2 regions of the Stenotrophomonas sp. 86156_Sma genome follow, and region 2 is predicted to be linked to the other one. Evidence: predicted binding sites of a transcription regulator. Region 2 holds the regulator's gene; the other holds the start of a gene.

Region 1 (11,697 bases), 2.5 Mb from region 2:
GCCAAGAACCTGCACACCGTTGTCGCCCTGGGTGTGGGCAAAGCGCGCCAGTTCAGGCATTTCTTCAACGCAGGGCGCGCACCAGCTGGCCCAGACATTGATCAACAGCGGGCGGCCGGTAGCGTGCTGGCGCAGGTCCAGCGGTCGGCCTTCAAGATCGGGCAGCGACAGCGCGGGCAGGCTGTCGCCGACCTGCAGGGCGGGTGCCACCGCCGCCACCGCAGGCGCCGCTGGCATGGCCTCAGGTGCAGCCGGCGCGGGAGCCAATCGATGCCCGGCCCACAGGCCGAGGCCGGCGGCCAGCACCGCTGTCCACAGCAGCGCTGGCCGTTGCCATTTCATCGTGCGGTGCGCAGCAGCGCTTCCTCGACCACCGCCTGGGTCAGCAGGGTCGGCAGCACGGTCGGCGGTGCGCCGGGGCCGTACACCACGTACAGCGGCACGCCCACGGCCTTGTGCTCTTCCAGGAACGTGGTGATCTGCGGATCGACGTTGGTGTAGTCACCGCGCATGTACACCGCGTTGGTGCGCTTGAGCAGTTCCTTGAACTCTGGGCGCGACAGCACGGCGCGCTCGTTGGCCTTGCAGCTCACGCACCAGTCGGCGGTCATGTTCACGAACACCACGCGGTTGTCGGCGCGCAGGCGATCCAGCAGCTGCGGCGAGTATTCGACCACGTTGTCAGTCGCCGCCTGTGCGGCACGCGCCGGCGCTGCCAGCTGGGTCACGCCCCAGGCAGGAACCAGTGCACCGATCGCCAGCAGCACGCCGAGCAGGGTGACGGCGCGCGAGCCGGTCCAGCGGTTGCGTTCAAACAGCCACAGGCCGAAGGCCAGCAGCAGCAGGCCACCCAGCACCAGCGCCATGCCGTCCACGCCGCGCTGCTTGCCCAGCACCCACAGCAGCCACAGCACGGTGGCATACATCGGGAAGGCCAGCACGTGCTTGAGCGTTTCCATCCACGGGCCCGGCTTGGGCAGGCGGCGCGCCAGTGCCGGCACGAAGCCGATCAGCAGGAACGGCAGGGCCAGGCCCAGGCCGAGGAACAGGAACACGGTCATCGCCTTCAGCGGCGGGGCAATGAACGCGTAGGCAATCGCGCCGCCCATGAACGGGCCGACGCAGGCACTGCCGACCACGCAGGCCAGCGCACCGGTGAAGAAATCACCGGCCGGGCCACTGCGGCTGGCCAGCGACTGGCCGAGGTTGCCGATGCCGCCGCCCAGTGTGAACACGCCGGACAGGCTCAGGCCCACCGCGAACATGATGTAGGCCAGCGCCGCCACCACGCCCGGGTGCTGCAGCTGGAAGCCGATGCCGACGGCGTTGCCGATCGCGCGCAGGCCAACCATCAACGCACCGATCACCGCGAACGCGACCAGTACGCCCAGCGTGTACCAGAGGGCATGGCTGCGCGCGCGCTGCGGGCTTTCGCCACTCTGCGCCAGGCTCAGGACCTTCAGCGACAGGATCGGCAGCACGCAGGGCATCAGGTTCAGTACCAGGCCACCGGCCAGCGCCAGCAGCAGGACCCATACGAACGAACGGTCCGGATTCGGCGTGGTCACCGGCGGTCGCGTGCGCAGCGCGTTGTCACCCTGTGCATCGGCGGCGAACTCACTGCTGGCGGTGCCGTCACCTGCAGCAGGGGTCGTTGCATCCGTATTGGGCACGGTTGGCAGCAGGCGCAGCGGTGCGCCGTTGGCGGCTTCGCGTGGTGCGCCGTTGGCAGCGGGCAGCGGGCTGATCACCTCATTGCGCGGTGGCGCCTGGTCGGCACTGCTGCTGACCTTCCCGGCCGGAATGGACAGCTTCACCCGGCGGGTCATCGGCGGGTAGCAGATGCCGTCGGTCTGGCAGCCCTGGAAGGTCACCACCAGGGTGCTGTCGACCGCATCAGTGACAGTGCGGCGCAGCGGCAGCGGCACTTCCACCTGGTTGAAGTACACCGAGACATCGCCGAAGTGTTCGTCGCGATGCGACTGTGCGGCAGGCCAGCGCAGCTTGTCGGCCAGCACCCCGGTGCTGCCGTCCAGCTTCACCGAAGTGCGGTCGCGATACAGGTAGTAGCCCGGCGCCGGGCTGAAGCGCAGCAGCAGGGTATTGCCGTCGCTGGCGATGGCGTCGAAGCCGAACGCCTGCTCCGACGGCAGCGGCAGCGCCTGGCTGTTGTTGGCCGCGCCCGGCAGGCGCAGGCCACCGCTGTTGCCGGCACCGGCCAGCGGGTTGTTGAACGGGCTTGCGGCACCGGCACGGGCGGCAGGCACCGCGGCCGCCGCACCGGCGCCCGGCAGGGTGACCTGCACCACGCGCTTCTGCGGCGGGTAGCAGACACCGGCATCGGCGCAGCCCTGGTAACGCACTTCCAGGCTGATGGTGCCGGCGGCGTCGGTCGGCGTGCCGGGCAGGGTGGCCTGCAGGCGTTCGCGATAGGTTTCGACTTCGCCGAAGAAATCGTCGTGGTGCTTGTCGCCCTTGGGCATCTGCAGCGCGCCGGCATTGAAGGCCGGGTCCGCCTTGACGCTGGTGCGGTGGCGATACAGGTAATAGCCCGGTGCGATCTTGAACTGCAGTTGCACCTGGCCACGCTCGGCGGCGGTCGCGGTCAGTGCGAACGCCTGGTCCACCGGCAACAGGTCTTTCTCATCCAGGGCGAACGCCGGCAGCGAGAGCCACAACAGGGCGCACAAGGCGGCGCCACGCGCAAACAGAGTCTTCAATCAGTGTCCTCCCGGGTCTGTGCCCGGATCCAGTCCAGATACGCCGGCAGGCCGGCCCGGGTTTCGACCGCAATGCACTCCGGGAGTTCATACGGATGCAGTTCGACGATCCGGGCAATCGCGTCATCGACGCGACTCGCGGTGGTCTTCACCAGCAGCTGCAGTTCGGTGTCGGTGGTGACCTCGCCCTGCCAGCGGTAGGTCGACTGCGCGCCCTCCAGGCGTGTGACGCACGCGGCCAGGCGCTCGCCAACCAGCGCGTGCGCGATGCGCTCGGCACTGGCCCGGTCCGGGCAGGTGGTCAACAGCAGCAGGACGGGATCGACGGTCGACATGACCGTCGAGTATAGGGCCGCCGCCGGGTCAGGGCCCGGCGGCGGCAGTGGACCGCTGCGTTGCGCGGTCAGTTGGCCAGCTGGCAGGAGGCCGGCTTGGCCGAGGTGAACAGGCCCGGGGTCGCCCACTCGGGGTGGTCGATGAACGGGTTGCGGTTGCCCTGGAAGCTGTAGATCACGTCGTTGCGGGCACGCTCGGCATCATCCGGCGGATCGGACAGGTGCCAGTCGATCAGCGTCGAGAGCAGGCCCATGTAGGCCGGCGAACTGCTGGTCTTGACGATCCTGCTGCGGTCGTCGGTCAGCTCCAGGTCCGGCTCGGACTGGCCGGTGGCCGCATCCTTGCCGCCCTCGTAGCGGATCGCCATGTACATCACCGCACGCGCCATGTCGCCCTTGCGCTTGCCCCACACCTCGAAGGTGCCGGTGTTGCCGTCCGGCGTGCGCACCCAGTTGGAGTTGCCCGGGTAGCCGCCGCTGCCGCCGCCCTGGCCGTTGTTGGCCTCGGTGGCGCGTTCGCCGCAGTTGGCGTCGCACTTGCCGAACGGCTTGTTGCCACGGTCGGCGTTCCACTGCGCGTCGGTCAGGTACAGCATGTGGGTGTCGGTGTACGGCGCGTACGGCAGGCCCTTGTCGCCGGTGGTGCTGGCAAAGCCCAGCGAGTTCGGCCAGGTGTGCTCGCGGTTGTACTTCAGGCCGCCGCCGCTGCCGGCGCGGTCGGTCACCTTGGCGTAGCTGCGGTTGCGGTACGCATCCAGGATCCTGCCGCTGTTGTTCGGATCCTCGTCGGCGATTTCCAGGATGGTCCAGGTGCTGGTGCCCGAGCCGCTGTACGGGTAGGCGGTGTGGCCCTTGATGGTGGCGTGCAGCGAGCAGCGCAGCTGGCTGGGGCTGCTGGTATTGACCTTGGAGTAGTAACCGGCCGGCACGCCCGGGTTGCCCGGGTCCGGATTGCCGCCGGTGCTGGCCACGGTGAAGGCGATGCGGCTGTCGGCGGCGGGGTGCGCCCCCTGCAGGTCGGAGATGCGCGCGGCGCGGATGTCGAAGCGGCAGGCTTCACCGGCCACCAGCGCGGTGTTGGTGGACAGCTTCACGCTGCGGCCGCTGGCCGGGTAGGTCAGCGGCACGCTGCCGGAAGTGCCGCAGCTCAGGGCGAAGGCGCCGCTGGCCAGGTTCACCGTCTCGCTGAACACCACTTCCAGGTCGGCGGCGGCCGGGAAGGTGCTGCTGCCCTGCGCCGGGGTGGTGGTGGACACCGACGGCGGCGTGTTCGGGCCCGGGGTGCCACCCCCGATGAAGGTCTGGCCGTTGTTGCAGCTGCCAAACGTCTGCCTGGCCGATTCGGCCCAGGTGAAGTGGGCGTACTGGCTGCCGCTGCCGGTCAGCTGCAGCGAGGTGCCCGGGGCCGTGCTGTTGGTCTCGGCCACCGGAATGTTCTGGCTGGTCATGCCGGCGGCAGGGCCACCGGAGGCGGTGATGGCGCCCTCGTAGCTGAGGAACTGGACCACCTTGCCGCTGGCATCGACCAGGGCGATGCCGTCGTTCGGGCCGTTCTGCAGGCCGTTGGTCGGGTAGCTGACCACGGCCAGGGTGGCGCTGCCGCAACCCGCGGCGGTGCCGGCCGGGACCGGATTGTTGGCGTAGACCGTGGCGGCCGAAGGATTGCTGCCGTTGTAGAGATAGAGGCGGTAGCCGGACAGGTCCTCGCCCGCGGTAGCGACCACTTCGATGGCTTCGCCGACGTCACCGGCGGCGGTGCTGTCGTCGTAGTGCAGTTCGTTGATGAAGACCTCGGCCTGGGCCGGCGCGGCGGCCAGCGCCAGCAGGCAGGCGGCGGCAAGCGGGGACAGCAATCGCATCGACTACTCCTTGTGATTGGGAATGCGCGGCCGAGCCTAAGGCCGATCAAGTGACACTTTGTCGTAAATGAACGTCAGATATCTGACAGTGCGACGCGAGTCACCAAAAGTCGAGGATTCCAGAGACAGGGTTGCCGCGTTGCACCGGCATCCAGGCCTTCACATGGGCGCAGATCGAGTGGGCCCGGGGCAGTGAAATTTTTTCCGCGAGCGGCCTTGAAAGGTCCGGGGCCAGCTCCATCTCTGTCCTGCTCCCGATTCATCGGGCTTTTTCGCGAGCAATGCTGGCAGTCACCTGGGGTGAGTGCTAACATCGCCAGACTTTTTCAGACCAATCAATAACTTAAGAGGTCTCTCATGAGCATCAAGCCGCTGCACGACCGCGTTGTGGTCAAGCCGATCGAAGCCGACGAAATCTCCGCCGGTGGCATCGTCATTCCGGATTCGGCCAAGGAAAAGTCCACCAAGGGTGAAGTCGTGGCCGTCGGCCCGGGCAAGCCGCTGGACAACGGCAGCGTGCGCGCGCCGTCGCTGAAGGTCGGCGACAAGGTCATCTACGGCCAGTACGCCGGCAGCTCGTACAAGAGCGAAGGCGTCGAGTACAAGGTCCTGCGCGAAGACGACGTGCTCGCCGTCATCGGCTGAGCCTCGGCGCGACCTGTTTCAACCTGATCCCCAAATCCCAGCCGCCGGGCATCGTCCGGCGCTACCAATGAGGTAATTGCAATGGCTGCCAAGGATATTCGTTTCGGTGAAGACGCCCGTTCGCGCATGGTGCGCGGCGTCAACGTTCTCGCCAATGCCGTCAAGGCCACCCTGGGCCCGAAGGGCCGCAACGTCGTGCTGGAAAAGAGCTTCGGCGCGCCGACCATCACCAAGGACGGCGTCTCCGTCGCCAAGGAAATCGAACTGGCTGACAAGTTCGAGAACATGGGTGCGCAGATGGTGAAGGAAGTTGCTTCCCGCACCAACGACGACGCTGGCGACGGCACCACCACCGCCACCGTGCTGGCCCAGGCCCTGATCCGCGAAGGCGCCAAGGCTGTTGCCGCCGGCATGAACCCGATGGACCTCAAGCGTGGTATCGACAAGGCCGTCGTGGCCGCCGTTGCCGAGCTGAAGACCATCTCCAAGCCGACCGCCGATGACAAGGCGATTGCCCAGGTCGGTACCATCTCGGCCAACTCGGACGAGTCGATCGGCCAGATCATCGCTGACGCGATGAAGGAAGTCGGCAAGGAAGGCGTGATCACAGTTGAAGAAGGCTCGGGCCTGGACAACGAGCTGGACGTGGTCAAGGGCATGCAGTTCGACCGCGGCTACCTGTCCCCGTACTTCATCAACAACCAGCAGTCGCAGACCGCTGACCTGGATGACCCGTTCATCCTGCTGCACGACAAGAAGATCTCCAACGTCCGTGACCTGCTGCCGGTGCTGGAAGGCGTCGCCAAGGCCGGCAAGCCGCTGCTGATCGTTGCCGAAGAAGTTGAAGGCGAAGCGTTGGCGACCCTGGTGGTCAACACCATCCGTGGCATCGTCAAGGTCGTGGCCGTCAAGGCGCCGGGCTTCGGCGACCGTCGCAAGGCGATGCTGGAAGACATGGCCGTGCTGACCGGCGGCACCGTGATCTCCGAAGAAGTGGGCCTGTCGCTGGAAAAGGCCACCATCAAGGACCTGGGCCGCGCCAAGAAGGTGCAGGTCTCCAAGGAAAACACCACCATCATCGATGGCGTGGGTGACAAGGCTGCCGTCGACGCACGCGTCGGCCAGATCAAGACCCAGATCCAGGACACCTCCTCGGATTACGACCGCGAGAAGCTGCAGGAACGCGTGGCCAAGCTGGCCGGTGGCGTTGCCGTGATCAAGGTCGGTGCTTCGACCGAAATCGAAATGAAGGAAAAGAAGGATCGCGTCGACGACGCCCTGCACGCTACCCGTGCAGCCGTTGAAGAAGGCGTGGTCCCGGGCGGCGGCGTGGCCCTGGTCCGTGCGGTCACCGCACTGGCCGGCCTGAAGGGTGCCAACGAAGACCAGAACCACGGCATCCAGATCGCCCTGCGCGCGATGGAAGCCCCGCTGCGCGAAATCGTGGCCAACGCCGGTGAAGAACCGTCGGTCATCATCAACAAGGTCAAGGAAGGCACCGGCAGCTTCGGCTACAACGCCGCCACCGGCGAGTTCGGCGACATGCTGCAGTTCGGCATCCTGGACCCGACCAAGGTGACCCGTTCGGCGCTGCAGAACGCGGCCTCGATCGCTGGCCTGATGATCACCACCGAAGCCATGGTTGCCGAAGCTCCGAAGAAGGACGAGCCGGCCATGGGTGGCGCCGGTGGCATGGGCGGCATGGGTGGCATGGGCGGCATGGACTTCTAAGTCCCCGCATTTGCCCCGCAATGAAAAACCCCGCCGCAAGGCGGGGTTTTTTGTGGCCGGCTGCAATGGCATCGCTTTTCGAGCGGCTTATCCTGCGTCCTGCAGGGTGTGTGTGCCTGCTGCCTGCGGCGTCATCAATGCTGCATGCAACCAGGTCATGAAAGCAGGTATCGCCGCGTTGGCCTCGCCGTCCGCACGCGTCACCGCGTAGTAGGCGAAGGCCTGTGGCCAGGGCTGGTCGATCACCACCTGCAGCCGGCCATTGGCGAGTTCTTCGGCCGCGTGGATGTCGCGCACCAGGGCGATGCCTTGCCCGGCCACCGCCGCGCGGATCAGCAACAGGTCGTCATCGAACGCAGGGCCGCGCTCCAGTCGTTCATCGATGGGCAGATCCAGTGCCTGGAACCACAGCCGCCAGTCGCTGCGGTCGGCGTCCTGCAGCAGCGGCAACTGCAGGCAATCCTGCACCGTACCCACGGCAGGCGCGCTGGCCAGCAGCGCAGGGCTGGCCACCGGCAGCAGTACCGGCGCCAGAAGATGCTCGGCATGCAGGCCAGGGTAGCGGCCCAGTCCATGACGGATCGCGATGTCCACCCCCTCGCGGCGCAGGTCGACCAACGCCGCGCTCGAGTCCAGCTGCACGTCCACCTGCGGATGCAACGCACTGAACCCGCCCAGTCGCGGCGCCAACCACTGTGCGGCGAAGCTCGGTGCCGCGCTGATGCGTAGCGTGCACCGTGTTTCCCAGCGTTCGAGTGTCTGCAGGCTCTGTGCGATCTGATCGAAGGCCTGCAGCAGCTCCGGATACACGCGCGCGCCGGCTGCACTGAGCACCACGCCATGCCGGGTGCGGTCGAACAGGCTCACGCCCAGCCGCTCCTGCAGCTGTCGAAGCTGCTGGCTGATTGCACCAGGTGTCACCCCCATCGCATCGGCGGCGGCGGTCAGGCTGCCATGTCGGCCAGTTTCAACGAAGGCCCGCAGGCCCAGCAGCGGCAGCACCGCACCCATCTCAACTCTCCTGTAACCGCGTCGGCACGCGCCGCGCTGCGACAGCATATCGACCGCACTGCAGCCTGTCGCGCGCGCGTCGCGCACGTTGAGCCCCGCTCAACTCCCCGTGCAGAAGACATCGTTTCCCCGCGACTCAGGCCCTTCCTAGACTGCCTGCACGGCTGCTGCAGCGCCCGTTCCCGCATCGCCCGGCCACCTTCAACGGCCGGTGCATGCCGTCGCTCCCTGCGTCCAGGATTCCCATGAACGAACCTTCGCTGCACCTGTACTCCGACAGTTCTCCCAATGGCTTCAAGGCCACCATCGCACTGGAAGAGCTGGGTCTTCCCTATCGCCTTCACCACGTCCACATCGCCGATGGCGAACATCGCCATCCCGACTTCCTGCGGCTCAACCCGCATGGCCGCATTCCCGTGCTGGAAGATCGCGCGCGCGGCATCGTTGTCTTCGAATCGGCGGCGATCCTGATGTACCTGGCCGAACAGGGCAATGCGTTGCTGCCTTCCGAACCGGCTGCACGCTGGGAGACGCTGACCTGGCTGATGTTCCATGCCGCCAGCGTCGGCCCGATCCTCGGCCAGCGCGTGCATTTCGAGCACTTCGCACAACAGCCCGATTCCGCGGCAATCGAACGCTACCGCCGCCTGAGCGACGAGCTGTTCGGCGTACTCGACCAGCGTCTGCAGGGACGCGAGTGGTTGGCTGGCGATCACTACTCGATTGCCGACATCGCCCACTTCGGCTGGCTGCACATCGCCCGCATCATCGGCATCGATTTGTCGCGGCATCGCCATCTGGATGCGTGGTACGCACGGGTTGCCGCACGCCCTGCGGTACAGCGCGGCGTGCAGCTGCCCGAACCGGCCACCGGACCGTAAGGAGGCGATGCTGATGAATGATTCCCTTGCGATGCCGGGCGCATCGGCGCCCGCCTTTGCCACGCACCCGGGCTACCAGCGCATGTTCCGCGCCGACGCGCTGACCCTGGGCATCTACCTGCCGCTGCGTTTCTACCAGGGCGACATGGCCGTGCTGCAGGGCCAGGCGCGGCTGGTGGAGGAGATCGACCGCCATGGCTTCGCTGCGGTATGGGTGCGTGACGTACCGCTGTTCGATCCGTTGTTCGGCGATGCGGGGCAGCTGTTCGATCCATTCACCTACCTTGCGTGGCTGGCAGCGCGCACACAGCGCGTGGCCCTGGCCACCGGCAGCGTGGTGCTGCCACTGCGCCATCCGATCGATCTGGCCAAGGCCGCGGCGTCGATCGATCAGCTGTCCGGTGGGCGGCTGGTGATGGGTGTGGCGTCCGGTGATCGACCGCTGGAGTTCCCGGCCTATGGACTGGAGCACGCGGCGCGCGGAGAGCGTTTCGCCACCGCAATGAACGAGATGCGCCGTTGGCTGCAACCGGGCACGGATGGGCGGATGACACATGCCGGTGCCGGGCAGGGCGTGCAGTTGCTGCCGCCCACGGTCAGTGGCCGCGTTCCGCTGATCGTCACCGGTGGCGCGCGCCAGCCACTGGAATGGATCGGCCAGCATGCCGATGGCTGGCTGACCTACCCAGAGGCCACCCATGACAACGCTGGTCCGCAGCGGCTGGCCGCGAAGATCGGCGCCTGGCGCGCGCTGATTCCGGACGGCGGCTTCCGTCCGCACATGACCAACGAGTGGATCGACCTGGTGGATGACCCGGATCATCCACGCACGCCGCTGCAAGGGGGCTATACCCTGCGCACCGGCCGCAAGGGCCTGATCGATCTGCTGCAGGCCTGGCAGCGGGCCGGCGTCAACCATGCCGCACTGGGGATCCAGTTCGCCGAGCGGCCTGCCGGCGAGGTGCTGCAGGAGCTGGCCGAGGAGGTACTGCCGTTGTTCCCGTCGCATCCCGGGGCGGCGGCGAAGGTGATGGACTGGTAGCCACGCCGAAGGGGATAGCATATGATTAGGCGCCTAATCATATGCTCATCACGAGATGATCGAAGCCAAGCACCATGCCCTGATGGATGAGGCGCAGCGACGCGGCCACGCCAACGTCGCGCAGCTGCGCATGTGCTTCCAGCTGCTCTCGTTGTCGTCGTCCATCGATCACGATTGCGCCACACGACTGGCTCCGCATGGGCTCAGCGAGGGTCGCTTCATCGTGCTGTTCCTGCTGCATGGCGCCGGTGGCACGTTGTCGCCCCACGAGCTGGCCGAACGCGCAGGCGTCACCCGCGCCACCATCAGCGGCCTGCTCGATGGCCTGCAGCGCGAAGAACTGCTGCAGCGTCGCAGCGATGCTGAGGATGGCCGTCGCCTGCAGATCGTATTGACCGCACGGGGAAAACGCTTGGCCGAGACACTGTTTGACCAGCACACACAGTGGATCGGTGGCCTGTTCAATGGTCTGGATACCGATGAACAGCAGCAGCTGTCGCGGTTGCTGCACAAGGTCTGGCAGCACACCGATGCTGGACGAGAGTCTGCAGCATGAGCCCGGCGATTGCGGCGCAACGCCTGCATGAACTCAACACCGGTCGCGTTGCCACCACCCATCTGGCCGAATGCCTGGCAGTGGATTTCGCCGCGTTGCTGCAGGTGGTGGCGCCTGCGCTTGCACCGGAAGCGCTGCAACGCATGCGGGATGCCTCAGGCAAGGGCATCACGCTGCGCATGGTCTTGGCCGCACAACTGCTGCGTGAGGCGGGGCAGGGTGCGCCTGAGTTCTGGCAGGATCACAGCTCCGATACCGTGCGTGGCTGGGCCTGCTATCTGGTCGGCAGCGATGCCCGCGCAACGTTGGCAGAGAAGCTGCGGCAGATGTGCACGCTGGCCGATGACCCACACTTCGGTGTGCGCGAATGGGCGTGGCTGGCGCTACGCACGGACATCGTTGCCGCGCCGATGCAGGCGCTTGAGTACCTGCAACCATGGACACAGGAAACATCGCCGTACCTGCGCCGCTTCGCCTGTGAAGCGCTGCGCCCACGCGGTGTCTGGGCCACGCATATCGCACTGTTCAAGCAGCATCCGGAACTTGCGTTACCCATGTTGGAAGCACTGGCTGACGACCCGGAACGCTATGTGCAGGATTCGGTCGGCAACTGGCTCAATGACGCCGGCAAGACTCAGCCGCAGTGGCTGCGCGAGCTGTGCACGCGTTGGCAGCACGAGCGCCACAGCGACGCCAACGCCTACATCCGCAAACGCGCATTGCGCTCGTTCCGGTAGTGCCGGCCGCTGGCCGGCAACCCCGCAACCTCGTAAACCTCAAGGAAGAACCACCGTGTCGCACACCTTCATCGAGCTCTACACCGCCACACCTGCCTGGACCGCACTCCCGCCCGAGCAGCGGAATGCCTTCTTCGCCCGTATTGGCGCCGGCATGCAGCAGTTCGATCCAGCCCGCAT
Region 2 (11,697 bases):
TGCGGCAGCATCAGCGCGAACGGGGCCACGCCCAGGATCGAGGTCCAGATGATCGGCTTGCGGCCGATGCGGTCACCCAGCGGGCCACCAAGGAAGCCGCCAGCGGCGGACGCCACCAGGAACGCGAACAGATGCAGCTGGGCCTGCGCCACCGGAATGCCGAAATGGTGGATCAGGTAGAAGGTGAAGTAGCTGCCGATGCTGGCCATGTAGAAGTACTTGCTGAAGATCAGCACCAGCAGGATCGCCAGTACCTTGGCCACGGTGCGCGGCGGATGCCGCGGCGCCATCGCAGCCGTGCTGACCGGTCGTGGCGTGCCCAGATGCAACGCGTACCAGCGGCCGACATAGGTCAGCAGAGCGATGCCGATCAGAGCGGCGCCGGCAAACCACGATGCGGCGTGCTGGCCATACGGCACGATCACTGCGGCAGCGATCAACGGGCCCAGCGCTGTTCCGAAATTGCCACCCACCTGGAACACCGACTGCGCGAAGCCGTGACGGCCGCCCGAGGCCAGTCGCGCGATGCGCGAGGCTTCCGGATGGAAGATGGCCGAGCCAATACCGACCATCGCCGCCGCCATCAGCACCACCGCGTAGTTCGGTGCGAAGCCGAGCAGCAGCATGCCGCACAGGGTCGAGGCCATGCCGATCGGCAGCGAGTACGGGGCTGGGCGACGGTCGGTGGCCATGCCGATCAACGGCTGGAAGATCGAGGCGGTGAGCTGGTAGGTCAGCGTGATCAGGCCGATCTGGGTGAAGCTGAGGTTGAAGCCGCCCTTGATCACCGGATAGATGGCCAGGATCAGCGACTGCATCATGTCGTTGACGACATGCGAGGTGGAGATGGCGGCCAGCACGCCGGGAGCCACCGGGCGTGAGGTCGTTGCGGGAGAAGCCAGGGTCGACATGGACACAGTCAGGTTGGGGGCGAGCCACGCATGCTACGGTGGCCCCCCACTCCCTTCTGCCGCGTTCGGGTCATGGCATATCGCAAAAAGGACACTCCCTGCCCGATCCGCGAGACCGCGCCGTGGAACGAAGTGCCGGTACATCGCCCGGTGACCAGCCGCGCCCGCCACTACCCGCCCGGCACCCACATCGCGCCACACCGGCATCGCCGTCACCAACTGGTCTTCGCCATGTCCGGTCTGATGGTGGTGCGCGCGGACGGCGGCCGCTGGGTGGTGCCCTCGACCCGCGCGATCTGGGTGCCGGCCGGCATGGCCCATGCGGTGGACTGCATCGCTGAGGTGCATATGCGCAGCCTGTATGTGGAACCGGACTTCGCGCCGCAGCTGCCGGACGAGGCGTTCGCGGTACAGGTAGCGCCGTTGCTGCGCGAGCTGCTGCTCGCCGCCAGCCTGATCGAGACCGCGCATGTGGATGACAGCCGCGACGGCCGCGTGGTGCGCCTGCTGCTGGACGAGCTGCACCGCATGGACGTGCTGCCGCTACACCTGCCCTCGCCCTCCGACCCGCGCCTGCAGCGGATCTGCCAGCACATCCAGAAACATCCCGGCGACGACGCCACCCTGCAGGACTGGGCGCAGGCGCTGCAGGTGGACGTGAAAACCATCCAGCGCCATTTCGCCAGCGAACTGGGCATGACCTTCGGGCAGTGGCGGCAGCAGGCGCGGCTGTTGGCCGCCCTGGAGCGACTGGCGGTCGGCGACAAGGTCATCGATGTCGCGCTGGCGATGGGCTACGACAGCCCGAGTGCATTCACCAGCATGTTCAAGCGGCAGCTGGGGCAGACGCCGGCGGCGTTCTTCCGCTGATCCTTTGAACGGCATCCACGCATGGCCTGGATCTACTGCACCACAAACGACAACGCCGGGCATGGCCCGGCGCTATCGTTCATCGCTTCCGTCGAAAAACTCAGGACGTCATCCGGTCCCAGAAGCCCTTCACGCCATCCATGAAGGTGGCCGACTTCGGCGAATGCTTGCGTGCTTCCTCGCCGACGAAGGTGGCCTCGAACTGCTCCAGCAGCTTGCGCTGCTCGTTGGTGAGGTTGACCGGGGTCTCCACCACCACGCGGCAGTACAGGTCGCCTTCGCTGCGGCTGCGCACCGAACGCACGCCCTTGCCGCGCAGGCGGAACAGCTTGCCGGTCTGGGTCTCGGCCGGAATGCGGATCTCCGCTTCGCCGCCCAAGGTGGCCACCCGCACGGTATCGCCCAGTGCCGCCTGCGAGATGCGGATCGGCACTTCGCAGTGCAGGTCGTCGCCATCGCGCTGGAAGATCGCATGCTCGCGCACGCGCACTTCCACGTACAGGTCGCCCGGCGGCGTACCGGCCGGACCGGCTTCGCCTTCGCCCTGCAGGCGGATGCGGTCGCCGGTATCGACACCGGCCGGCACCTTCACCGACAGCACCTTGTCTTCCTCGACACGGCCATTGCCATGGCAGGTCTTGCAGGGCTTGGCGATGATCTGGCCGCGGCCGCCGCAGTTGTGGCAGGCCTGCTGCATGGCGAAGATGCCGCGTTGGATGCGCACCTGGCCACGGCCATGGCACACGTTGCAGGTCTCGACCTTGCCGTCTTCGGAGCCACTGCCATCGCAGTCGCCGCACTCGGCCAGGGTCGGGATCTCGATCCGGCGCTCGACGCCGCGCACGGCCTCTTCCAGGTCCAGTTCCATCACGTAGCCGATGTCGGCGCCGCGACGGGCCTGGCGCGGACCACCGCCACCACCGCCAAAGATGTTGCCGAAGATATCGCCGAAGATATCGTTCATGTCCGGGCCGCCCGGACCGCCACCGCCCATGCCGTGCTCGAACGCGGCGTGGCCATGGCTGTCGTACATGCGGCGCTTGTTGCCGTCGGACAGCACTTCGTAGGCTTCCTTGCACTCCTTGAAGGAGGCTTCGGCCGCCGCATCACCCGGGTTGCGGTCCGGGTGGAACTTCATCGCGCAGCGACGGTAGGCCTTCTTCAGCTCTTCGTCGTTGGCGGTGCGGGCAACGCCCAGCACTTCGTAGTAATCGCGCTTGCTCATATCGTGAATCGGGTTCCGGAAAGTCGGGATTCGTCAAAGCGGAAGAGCGGAACCAGGTCCGCTCTTGCGTCGGGCGCCCCGACACACCGGTGGGCGGTCAGGACCCTGATGCGACAACGGGACGCTGATGGCCAGCGTCCCGTGTCGGTCCGGATCAGGACTTCTTGTCGTCCTTGACTTCGGTGAACTCGGCGTCCACCACGTCATCCTGCGGCTTGCCCGCATTGCCGGCGTCGGCACCCGGGGCGGCACCGCCCTGGTCGGCCGAAGCGGCGGCGAACAGCGACTGGCCGGCTTCTTCCAGTGCCTTCGACTTGGCTTCGATCTGTGCCTTGTCGTCACCCTTCATCGCGGTTTCCAGGTCGGCCAGCGCCGCCTCGACCTTGCCGATGACATCGCCGCCGACCTTGCTGCCGTGCTCGGTGATGGCGCTGCGGGTGCCATGGATCAGGGCGTCGGCCTGGTTGCGGGCCTGCACCAGCTCCTGGAACTTCTTGTCTTCTTCGCGGTTGGCTTCCGCGTCGGCGACCATGCGCGCGATCTCTTCCTCGGACAGGCCCGAACCGGCCTTGATCTCGACCTTCTGTTCCTTGTTGGTCTTCTTGTCCTTGGCCGACACGTGCAGGATGCCGTTGGCGTCGATGTCGAAGGACACTTCCACCTGCGGCAGGCCACGCGGGGCCGGCTCGATGCCGGACAGGTCGAACTTGGCCAGCGACTTGTTGAAGCGGGCCTGTTCGCGCTCACCCTGCAGCACGTGCACGGTCACGGCCGACTGGTTGTCCTCGGCGGTGGAGAACACCTGCGAAGCCTTGGTCGGGATGGTGGTGTTCTTCTCGATGATCTTGGTGAACACGCCGCCCATGGTTTCGATACCCAGCGACAGCGGGGTCACGTCCAGCAGCAGCACGTCCTTGACGTCGCCGCCCAGCACGCCGCCCTGGATCGCAGCACCCAGTGCCACGGCTTCGTCCGGGTTGACGTCCTTGCGCGGTTCCTTGCCGAAGAACTCGGTCACCGCCTGCTGCACCTTCGGCATGCGGGTCTGGCCACCGACCAGGATCACTTCGCTGATGTCGCTCGAACGCAGGCCGGCATCGTTCAGGGCGACGCGGCACGGCTCGATCGACTTCTTGATCAGGTCTTCCACCAGCGCTTCCAGCTTGGCGCGGGTCAGCTTGATGTTCAGGTGCTTCGGACCCGAGGCGTCAGCGGTGACGTACGGCAGGTTCACTTCGGTCTGCTGGGCGCTGGACAGCTCGATCTTGGCGCGCTCGGCGGCGTCCTTCAGGCGCTGCAGGGCCAGCGGATCCTTGCGCAGGTCGATGCCCTGGTCCTTGTTGAACTCTTCAACCAGGTACTCGATGACGCGGTTGTCGAAGTCTTCGCCACCCAGGAAGGTGTCGCCGTTGGTGGCCAGCACTTCGAACTGCTTCTCACCGTCGACGTTGGCGATCTCGATCACCGAGACGTCGAAGGTGCCGCCGCCCAGGTCGTACACCACGATCTTGCGATCCTTGTTGTCACCCTTGTCCAGGCCATAGGCCAGCGCAGCCGCAGTCGGCTCGTTGATGATGCGCTTGACGTCCAGGCCGGCGATGCGACCGGCGTCCTTGGTCGCCTGGCGCTGGCTGTCGTTGAAGTAGGCCGGCACGGTGATGACCGCTTCGGTGACCTTCTCACCGAGGAAGTCCTCGGCGGTCTTCTTCATCTTCTCCAGCACCTTGGCCGAGATTTCCTGCGGGGCCATCTTCTTGCCGTCGCTGGTCGACACCCAGGCGTCGCCATTGTCATGGGCCAGGATGCCGTAGGGGACGTGGGCGATGTCCTTCTGCACTTCGGCGTCGGTGAACTTGCGGCCGATCAGGCGCTTCACCGCGTAGAAGGTGTTCTTCGGGTTGGTCACGGCCTGGCGCTTGGCCGAGGCGCCGACCAGGACTTCGCCGTCCTTGGTGTAGGCGACGATCGACGGGGTGGTGCGATCGCCTTCCGAATTCTCGATGACGCGGGCCTTGCCGCCGTCCATGATCGCCACGCACGAGTTGGTGGTGCCGAGGTCGATACCAATGATCTTGCCCATGGGGGAGACTCCTGAGGATGCTTGTTGGGGTCAGTCCGGCCGTTCGGCCGGTGGATGAATACGATGTGGGGGAGGCTCGTGGAACATTCAAGCCACCTCCCGAACGCTGTGTTCAGCGCCTGGAAAACCTTGCCAGGCATGGCCTGGCACGACCGCGACCGGGCATGGCCCGGCCCGGCCGATCAATCGGCGGCCACCACCACCAGCGCCGGCCGCAGCAGGCGCTCGTTGAGCAGGTAGCCCTTCTGGAACACGGTCACCACGCTGCCCGGGGCGGCGCCCGGGGTCGGCACCTGGCTGATCGCCTGGTGGTGTTCCGGGTTGAACGGCTGGCCGATCGGGTCCAGCAGGACCAGGCCGTTGTCGGCAGCGACCTTCAGCAGCTGCTTGTAGGTCAGCTCCAGGCCTTCGCGCAGCGGATGCGGGTCGTCGCCGGCGGCCTTCAGGCCGGCATCCAGGCTGTCGAATACCGGCAGCAGCTCGCCAAGCAGCTTCTCGTTGGCGAACTTGCGGGCCTGCTCGATGTCACGGGCAACACGCTTGCGCTGGTTCTCGAGGTCGGCGCGCTCACGCAGCGCATCGGCCTTGATCTGCTCGACTTCGGCGCGCAGGCGCTCCACTTCGTCGTTGACGCCGGCGGCGGCGGCCGCATCGGCGGCAGTCTGCTGGGATTCGATATCTGGATGTTCGTGGTTCATGTCTGGGTCCCTGGCGGTCAATCTCCGCCTCCACCCACCCTAGTGTGGGCGGGATGCTGCGTTTCAAGCGTCGGATGTTCCGGGAGTGCGCCCGGCCGGTGAAAAGGCCGCGCCGAGCACATCGGCAGTGGCCTGGACCAGCGGAATCATGCGGTCGTAGGCCATCCGCTTGGGGCCGATCACGCCCAGCACGCCCAGTACCTGGCCATTGGCGGTGTACGGGGCGGTGACCAGCGAGACCCCCTGCAGCGGCATCATCCCGGTCTCTTCGCCGATGAAGATGCGCACGCCTGGGGCCTGGATGGTCCGCTCCAGCAGCTGCAGGATCTCGCGCTTGCTGGAGAACAGCTCGAACAGCTCGCGCAGGCGCTCCAGGTCGGACAGGTCCTGCACCCCCATCAGGCGGGTCTGGCCGGCCACCAGCATGTCGTCGGCAGCCGGCTGCAGGGCCTGCTCGGCCAGTTCGATGCTGTGCGCCAGCAGCTGCTCCAGCTCGGAACGGGCATCGCGCAGCTCCAACAGCAGGCGGGTGCGGATCTCGGCCATCGGCAGGCCGGCGAAATGCGCATTGAGGTAGTTGGCCACCTGCTCCAGCTGACCCGGCGCGAACTCCTGCCGGGTCTCGATGACGCGGTTCTGCACCTCGTTGTCGGCAAACACCAGGATCGCCAGCACCCGGCGCCCGTCCAGCGCCACGAAATCGATCTGGCGGAAGGCGAACTGCTCGCGTCGCGGCGCGCTGACCACGCCGACGAAGTGGCTCATCGCCGACAGCAGCTCCGAGGCGCTGCCGAGCAGGGCCTGGGTGCTGCCGCCGCCAGCCAGTTCCTGGCGCAACCGGGCCAGCTCGCCTTCGCCCGGCGGCTGCATCTGCAGCAGGCTGTCGACGAACACGCGGTAGCCATGCGCGGTCGGGACACGCCCGGCCGAGGTGTGCGGCGAGGCCAGCAGCCCCAGGTCTTCCAGGTCACCCAGGATGTTGCGGATGGTGGCCGGACTGACCTCCAGCCCGGCCACGCGCGCCAGCGTCTGCGAGCCGACCGGCTCGCCGTCCTGGATGTAACGCGCAATCAGCGTGCGCAGCAGATGGCGCGCACGCGGGGCAAGCTGGTCGGGAGAACCGTGCATGGAATCAACCTGTGAGACACGGACACTAGATAATGGCGGCGCATCACCTTGGCAAGTCATTGGACCTCCCTCGCCCGCGTGCTAGCGTTGCGCGGCTGCTGATACCCCCTTACCCATGCTCAGACATCTTTCGATCAAGGATTTTGCCGTCGTCCGCGCCACCGAACTGGAGTTCGGGCCAGGCATGACCGTGGTTTCAGGCGAGACCGGCGCCGGCAAGTCGCTGATGGTCGACGCGCTGGGCTTCCTGTCCGGCCTGCGCGCCGACAGTGGCGTGGTCCGCCACGGCGCTGCGCGCGCCGAACTTTCCGCCGAGTTCGCGCTGGACCAGCTGCAGGCCGCGCGCCAATGGCTGGCCGACAACGAGCTGGACGACGAGGAACAATGCCAGCTGCGCCGTGTGATCCGTGCCGATGGCGGTTCGCGGGCGTGGATCAATGGCCGTCCGGTGACCCTGGCCCAGCTGGGCGACCTGGCCTCGCTGCTGGTGGAGATCCACGGCCAGCACGAACAGCAGGCCCTGCTGACGCGCCCGTCGCAGCTGGCCCTGCTGGATGCCTATGCCGGCAACGAGAACGAGCGCCGCCAGGTGCGCCGCGCCGCCGCGGCCTGGCAGGCGCTGGTCGATGAATCGCTGGCGCTGTCGCAACAGGGCGACGTCAGTGACCGGATCGGCTTCCTGGAGCACCAGCTGCGCGAACTGGACCGCGAAGATCTGGAACCGGAGTCGATCGTCGCACTCGGTGCCAGCCACCGCCGCCAGGCCCACGCCAGCGCCCTGCTGAGCGCCTGCCAGGCGGCCAGCAACCAGCTCAATGGCGACGACGGCAGTTCCGCGCTGGACCTGCTGCAGCAGGTGCGCCACGAGCTGTCGCGCCTGATCGAACACGACCCGCGCCTGGGCGAGGTGGACGGCCTGATCGAGAACGCCTCGATCCAGCTGCACGAAGCCCTGTCGCTGCTGGACCGGGTGCATGACGACCTCGACGCCGACCCGGAGCAGTTCGAGGAGAACGAGCGTCGCCTCGGCCGCCTGCACGACCTGGCCCGCAAGCACCGCGTGCCGATGGACGAGCTCGGCGCGCAGCGCGAGCGCATGCATGCCGAAGTGGAACAGCTGCGCGGCGCCGACGAACGCCTGCAGCGCCTGGCCGGCGAAATCGACAAGGCCGCTGCGGCCTGGCGCGTACAGGCCGAGGTGCTGACCGCCAGCCGTCGCAGCGCCGCTGCCGAACTGTCGGCCACCACCACCGGCATCATCGCCGAGCTCGGCATGGGCGGCGGCCAGTTCCTGATCGAGCTGGAACCGCAGGACGCCGGCAAGCCCGACCCGCAGGGTGCCGAGCGCGTGGAGTTCCTGGTCGCCGCCAACGCCGGCCAGCCACCGCGCGCCCTTCGCAAGGTGGCCTCGGGCGGTGAACTGTCGCGCATTTCGCTGGCCATCGAAGTGGCCGCGCTGGACCTGGATGCGGTGCCTACCATGGTGTTCGACGAAGTCGACTCCGGCATCGGTGGCGCGGTGGCGGACATCGTCGGCCAGAAGCTGCGCGCCCTTGGGGAGAAGCGCCAGGTGCTGTGCGTGACCCACCTGCCGCAGGTCGCCTCCAAGGGCCACGCGCATTACCGGGTCAGCAAGGCGCCGGTGGAAGGCATGACCCAGAGCGCGGTGGAAAAGCTGGACAGCAAGGCGCGCGAGGAAGAGCTGGCGCGCATGCTGGGCGGCGTGGAAGTGAGCAAGGAAGCGCGCGCCGCCGCCCGCAAGCTGCTGCAGGTCTGAGGCCTGTTCGCGGTTATCCACGCATGGCGTGGATCTACAACGCGCGAGGTAGTGCCGGCCGCTGGCCGGCAACCCAACACAGGTGAACGAAGATCATGAGGTTGCCGGCCAGCGGCCGGCACTACCCCTGTGGCCGCGCCAGATCCACCGTTTCCACCAGAAAATCAAGGAACGCGCGCACCCGCAGCGGCAGGTAGCCACCCTGCCCCAGGAACACCGCGTGCACCTCTTCCAGGTCACCGGGATTGGCCTCTTCCAGCACCGGCAGCAGGCGTCCGGCGGCGATGTCCTCCTGCACCTGGTAGGTCGCCAGCCGCGCCATGCCCAACCCGCCCAGCACCAGCTGCCGCAGCGCGTTGCCGTTGCTGGCGCGGGCATTGCCACTGGGCAGCACCATCCGCTCGCGTCCGTCCTGCAGCAGCGGCCAGCCCTGCATCGCACGCGCATGGCCGATGTCCAGACGGTTGTGCGACATCAGCTCCTCAGCGTTGCGCGGCAGTCCATGCCGCTGCGCGTAGGCTGGCGCGGCCACGATCATCATCCGCGTCGCACCGAGCCGTCGCGCCACCAGGCTGGAACTCTTCAGCGGGCCTGCCCGCACCGCCACGTCAGTGCGCTGCTCAAGCAGGTCGATCACCTCGTCGTTGAGGGTCAGGTCCACGCCCACCTGCGGGTTGCGTTCGAGGAACACCGGCAGCAGCGGCAACAGGAAATGCTGGCCGAACGGCACGTTGGAATTGACCCGCAGGCGTCCGCGCGGCTCGGCATGGGCGCTGGCGCAGCGCTCGGCCTCCTCCAGGTCGGCCAGCACGCGCAGGCCGCGCTCGTAGAACGCGCAGCCTTCCGGGGTCAGCTGCAGCTGGCGGGTGGAGCGCTGCAGCAGGCGCGTACCCAGCCGTTGCTCCAGCCGGGCCACCAGCTTGCTGACTGCCGACGGCGTCATATCCAGTGTACGCGCGGCGGCGGAAAAGCCACCGGTCTCGATCACCCGCACGAACACTTCCAGTTCGCCGGATCGGTTGATGTCGGGTCGCGCCATGGCGATGAATCCAGTTCACAGATGATTATCCATGCGCAGTCTAGTTCACAGATCGACGGAGAATCACCATGGCCCTCCCTCCTCCCGGGATTGCCCGATGAACCGCCTCAGCCAGCTCACCGCGACCGCCTTGATCGCCCTCTCCAGCGCAGCCAGTGCCGCCCCGGCCCCGCACTGGGTCGCCAGCTGGCAGGCCAGTCCGCAACCGGTCTGGGGCGCCGATTTCCTGTTCCCGACCCTGGTTCCGGCCACGCTGCAGGACCAGACCTTCCGCCAGACCGCGCGCATCAGCCTGGGCGGGCCCCGGCTGCGGGTGCGGCTGAGCAATGCCTACGGCACCCAGCCGCTGCGGATCGGGGCGGCCAGCGTGGCCGCACACGCGGGTGCCGCCCCGCAGCCGCTCAGTTTCGACGGCCAGCCCGGCGTATCGATCGAGCCCGGTCAGGAACGGCTGAGCGATCCACTAGCGGTGGCCACGGATGACCGCCAGGCGTTGCAGATCAGTGTCTTCGTGCCCGGGCCGACGCCCGTGCAGACGTTCCACTGGGAGGGTCGGCAGACCAGTTGGATTGCGCCCGGCGACCAGAGCCAGACCCAGGCTCTGAGCGGGGCCAGCAGCACCACTGCCCGCCTGTTCCTGGCCGGCATCGAGGTCGAGGCCGCTGCCAGCGCACGCAGCGTGGTGGTGATCGGCGACTCGATTACCGATGGCGCCACCGCCAGCCTCGATCAGGACCAGCGCTGGACCGACCATCTGGCGGCGCGTCTGGCACCGCGGGGCGTTGCCGTGGTCAACGCCGGTATTTCCGGGGGGCGGCTGCTGCGCGATGGCATGGGCGAATCCGCCCTGGCCCGCTTCCGGCGTGACGTGCTGGATCAACCAGGCGTGGTCAGCGTAGTCGTGCTGATCGGCATCAATGACATCAGCTGGCCCGGCACCGCCTTCGCCCGGAACCAGGCCCGGCCCACGCTGGCCGAACTGCAGGCGGGGTATCGCACCCTGGCCGAGCAGGCCCATCGGCGGGGTCTACGCATCCTCGGCGCCACCCTGACGCCGTTCGCCGGCGCCCTGCCCGGCACGCCGCTGGACGACTACTACCAGCCGGACAAGGAGGCCCTGCGCCAACAGCTCAATGCCTGGCTGCGCAGCGACAACCCGTTTGACGCGGTGATCGACCTGGACGCCGCGCTGCGCGACCCGGCCGATCCGTCACGGATGGCTGCCGCCTACGACTCCGGCGACCACCTGCATCCGGGCGATGCGGGTAACCTGGCCATGGCCGAGGCGGTGGATCTGGAGGTGTTGATGGGGCCCCTCACACATGGCGTGGATCTGCCGTAAGCAACGAAAAACCCCGGGCAAGCCCGGGGTTTCGTCGCATCCAGCTGGCTGGAACGGCTTACTTGCGCTTCTTGCGCACGTACAGCACCAGCGAATGCTCTTCCAGCTCATAGCCGTGGTCGGCCGCGATCTTGCGCTGCAGCTCCTCGATCTCGTGGCTTTCGAACTCGATGATCTTGCCGCTGTCCACGTCGACCATGTGGTCGTGGTGGCCGCCACGGTCCAGCTCGTAGACGGCCTGGCCGCCTTCGAAATTGTGCTTGAGCACGAGGCCGGCGGCCTCGAACTGGGTCAGCACCCGGTAGACCGTCGCCAGGCCGATCTCGTCGCCATGCTCGAGCAGCTGGCGGTAGATGTCTTCGGCGGTCATGTGGTGCTGGGCATTGCGCTGTTCAAGCAGCGCCAGGATCCGCATCCGTGGATGGGTCACCTTCAGGCCGACTTTTCGCAGGTCGTGGGTTTCCATAGGTCTCCGTTCATTGGCGATTTAGCGCCAGCTGCCTCGGATTGGGTCGCGGTGGCACGCCGGGAGTGTATCATCGGTTTGATTTCCCCAACCGCCAGTCCCGATGCGCAATCTCCTGTTGGTCGCCGCCGTCGCCCTGTCCACCACCGGGTGCGGCATCA

What was found. Region 2 encodes HrcA, which represses chaperone genes, less so after heat shock. Its sites were predicted from a motif close to TTNGCACTCNNNNNNNNNGAGTGCNAA; they were not measured.
Region 1: a site for HrcA is predicted at 5,199-5,225, ahead of ACZK33_RS21015 (co-chaperone GroES). Genes of this name have one in related genera too.

Annotation. Positions count from the first base shown of each region.
Region 1 covers NZ_CM151157.1:4,534,741-4,546,437, reverse strand. Annotated here, with positions in the region: gene ACZK33_RS21035 (TlpA family protein disulfide reductase) at 1-342, opposite strand, end outside; gene ACZK33_RS21030 (protein-disulfide reductase DsbD family protein) at 339-2,720, opposite strand; gene cutA (divalent-cation tolerance protein CutA) at 2,717-3,055, opposite strand; gene ACZK33_RS21020 (endonuclease) at 3,124-4,914, opposite strand; gene ACZK33_RS21015 (co-chaperone GroES) at 5,272-5,559, shown strand; gene groL (chaperonin GroEL) at 5,641-7,290, shown strand; gene ACZK33_RS21005 (LysR substrate-binding domain-containing protein) at 7,378-8,301, opposite strand; gene ACZK33_RS21000 (glutathione S-transferase family protein) at 8,547-9,182, shown strand; gene ACZK33_RS20995 (LLM class oxidoreductase) at 9,196-10,224, shown strand; gene ACZK33_RS20990 (MarR family winged helix-turn-helix transcriptional regulator) at 10,280-10,780, shown strand; gene ACZK33_RS20985 (DNA alkylation repair protein) at 10,777-11,517, shown strand; gene ACZK33_RS20980 (DUF6616 family protein) at 11,573-11,697, shown strand, end outside.
Region 2 covers NZ_CM151157.1:2,041,251-2,052,947, reverse strand. Annotated here, with positions in the region: gene ACZK33_RS09685 (MFS transporter) at 1-911, opposite strand, end outside; gene ACZK33_RS09680 (AraC family transcriptional regulator) at 984-1,781, shown strand; gene dnaJ (molecular chaperone DnaJ) at 1,882-3,006, opposite strand; gene dnaK (molecular chaperone DnaK) at 3,161-5,086, opposite strand; gene grpE (nucleotide exchange factor GrpE) at 5,269-5,784, opposite strand; gene hrcA (heat-inducible transcriptional repressor HrcA) at 5,848-6,912, opposite strand; gene recN (DNA repair protein RecN) at 7,028-8,689, shown strand; gene ACZK33_RS09650 (LysR family transcriptional regulator) at 8,811-9,728, opposite strand; gene ACZK33_RS09645 (SGNH/GDSL hydrolase family protein) at 9,826-11,070, shown strand; gene fur (ferric iron uptake transcriptional regulator) at 11,129-11,536, opposite strand; gene ACZK33_RS09635 (outer membrane protein assembly factor BamE) at 11,640-11,697, shown strand, end outside.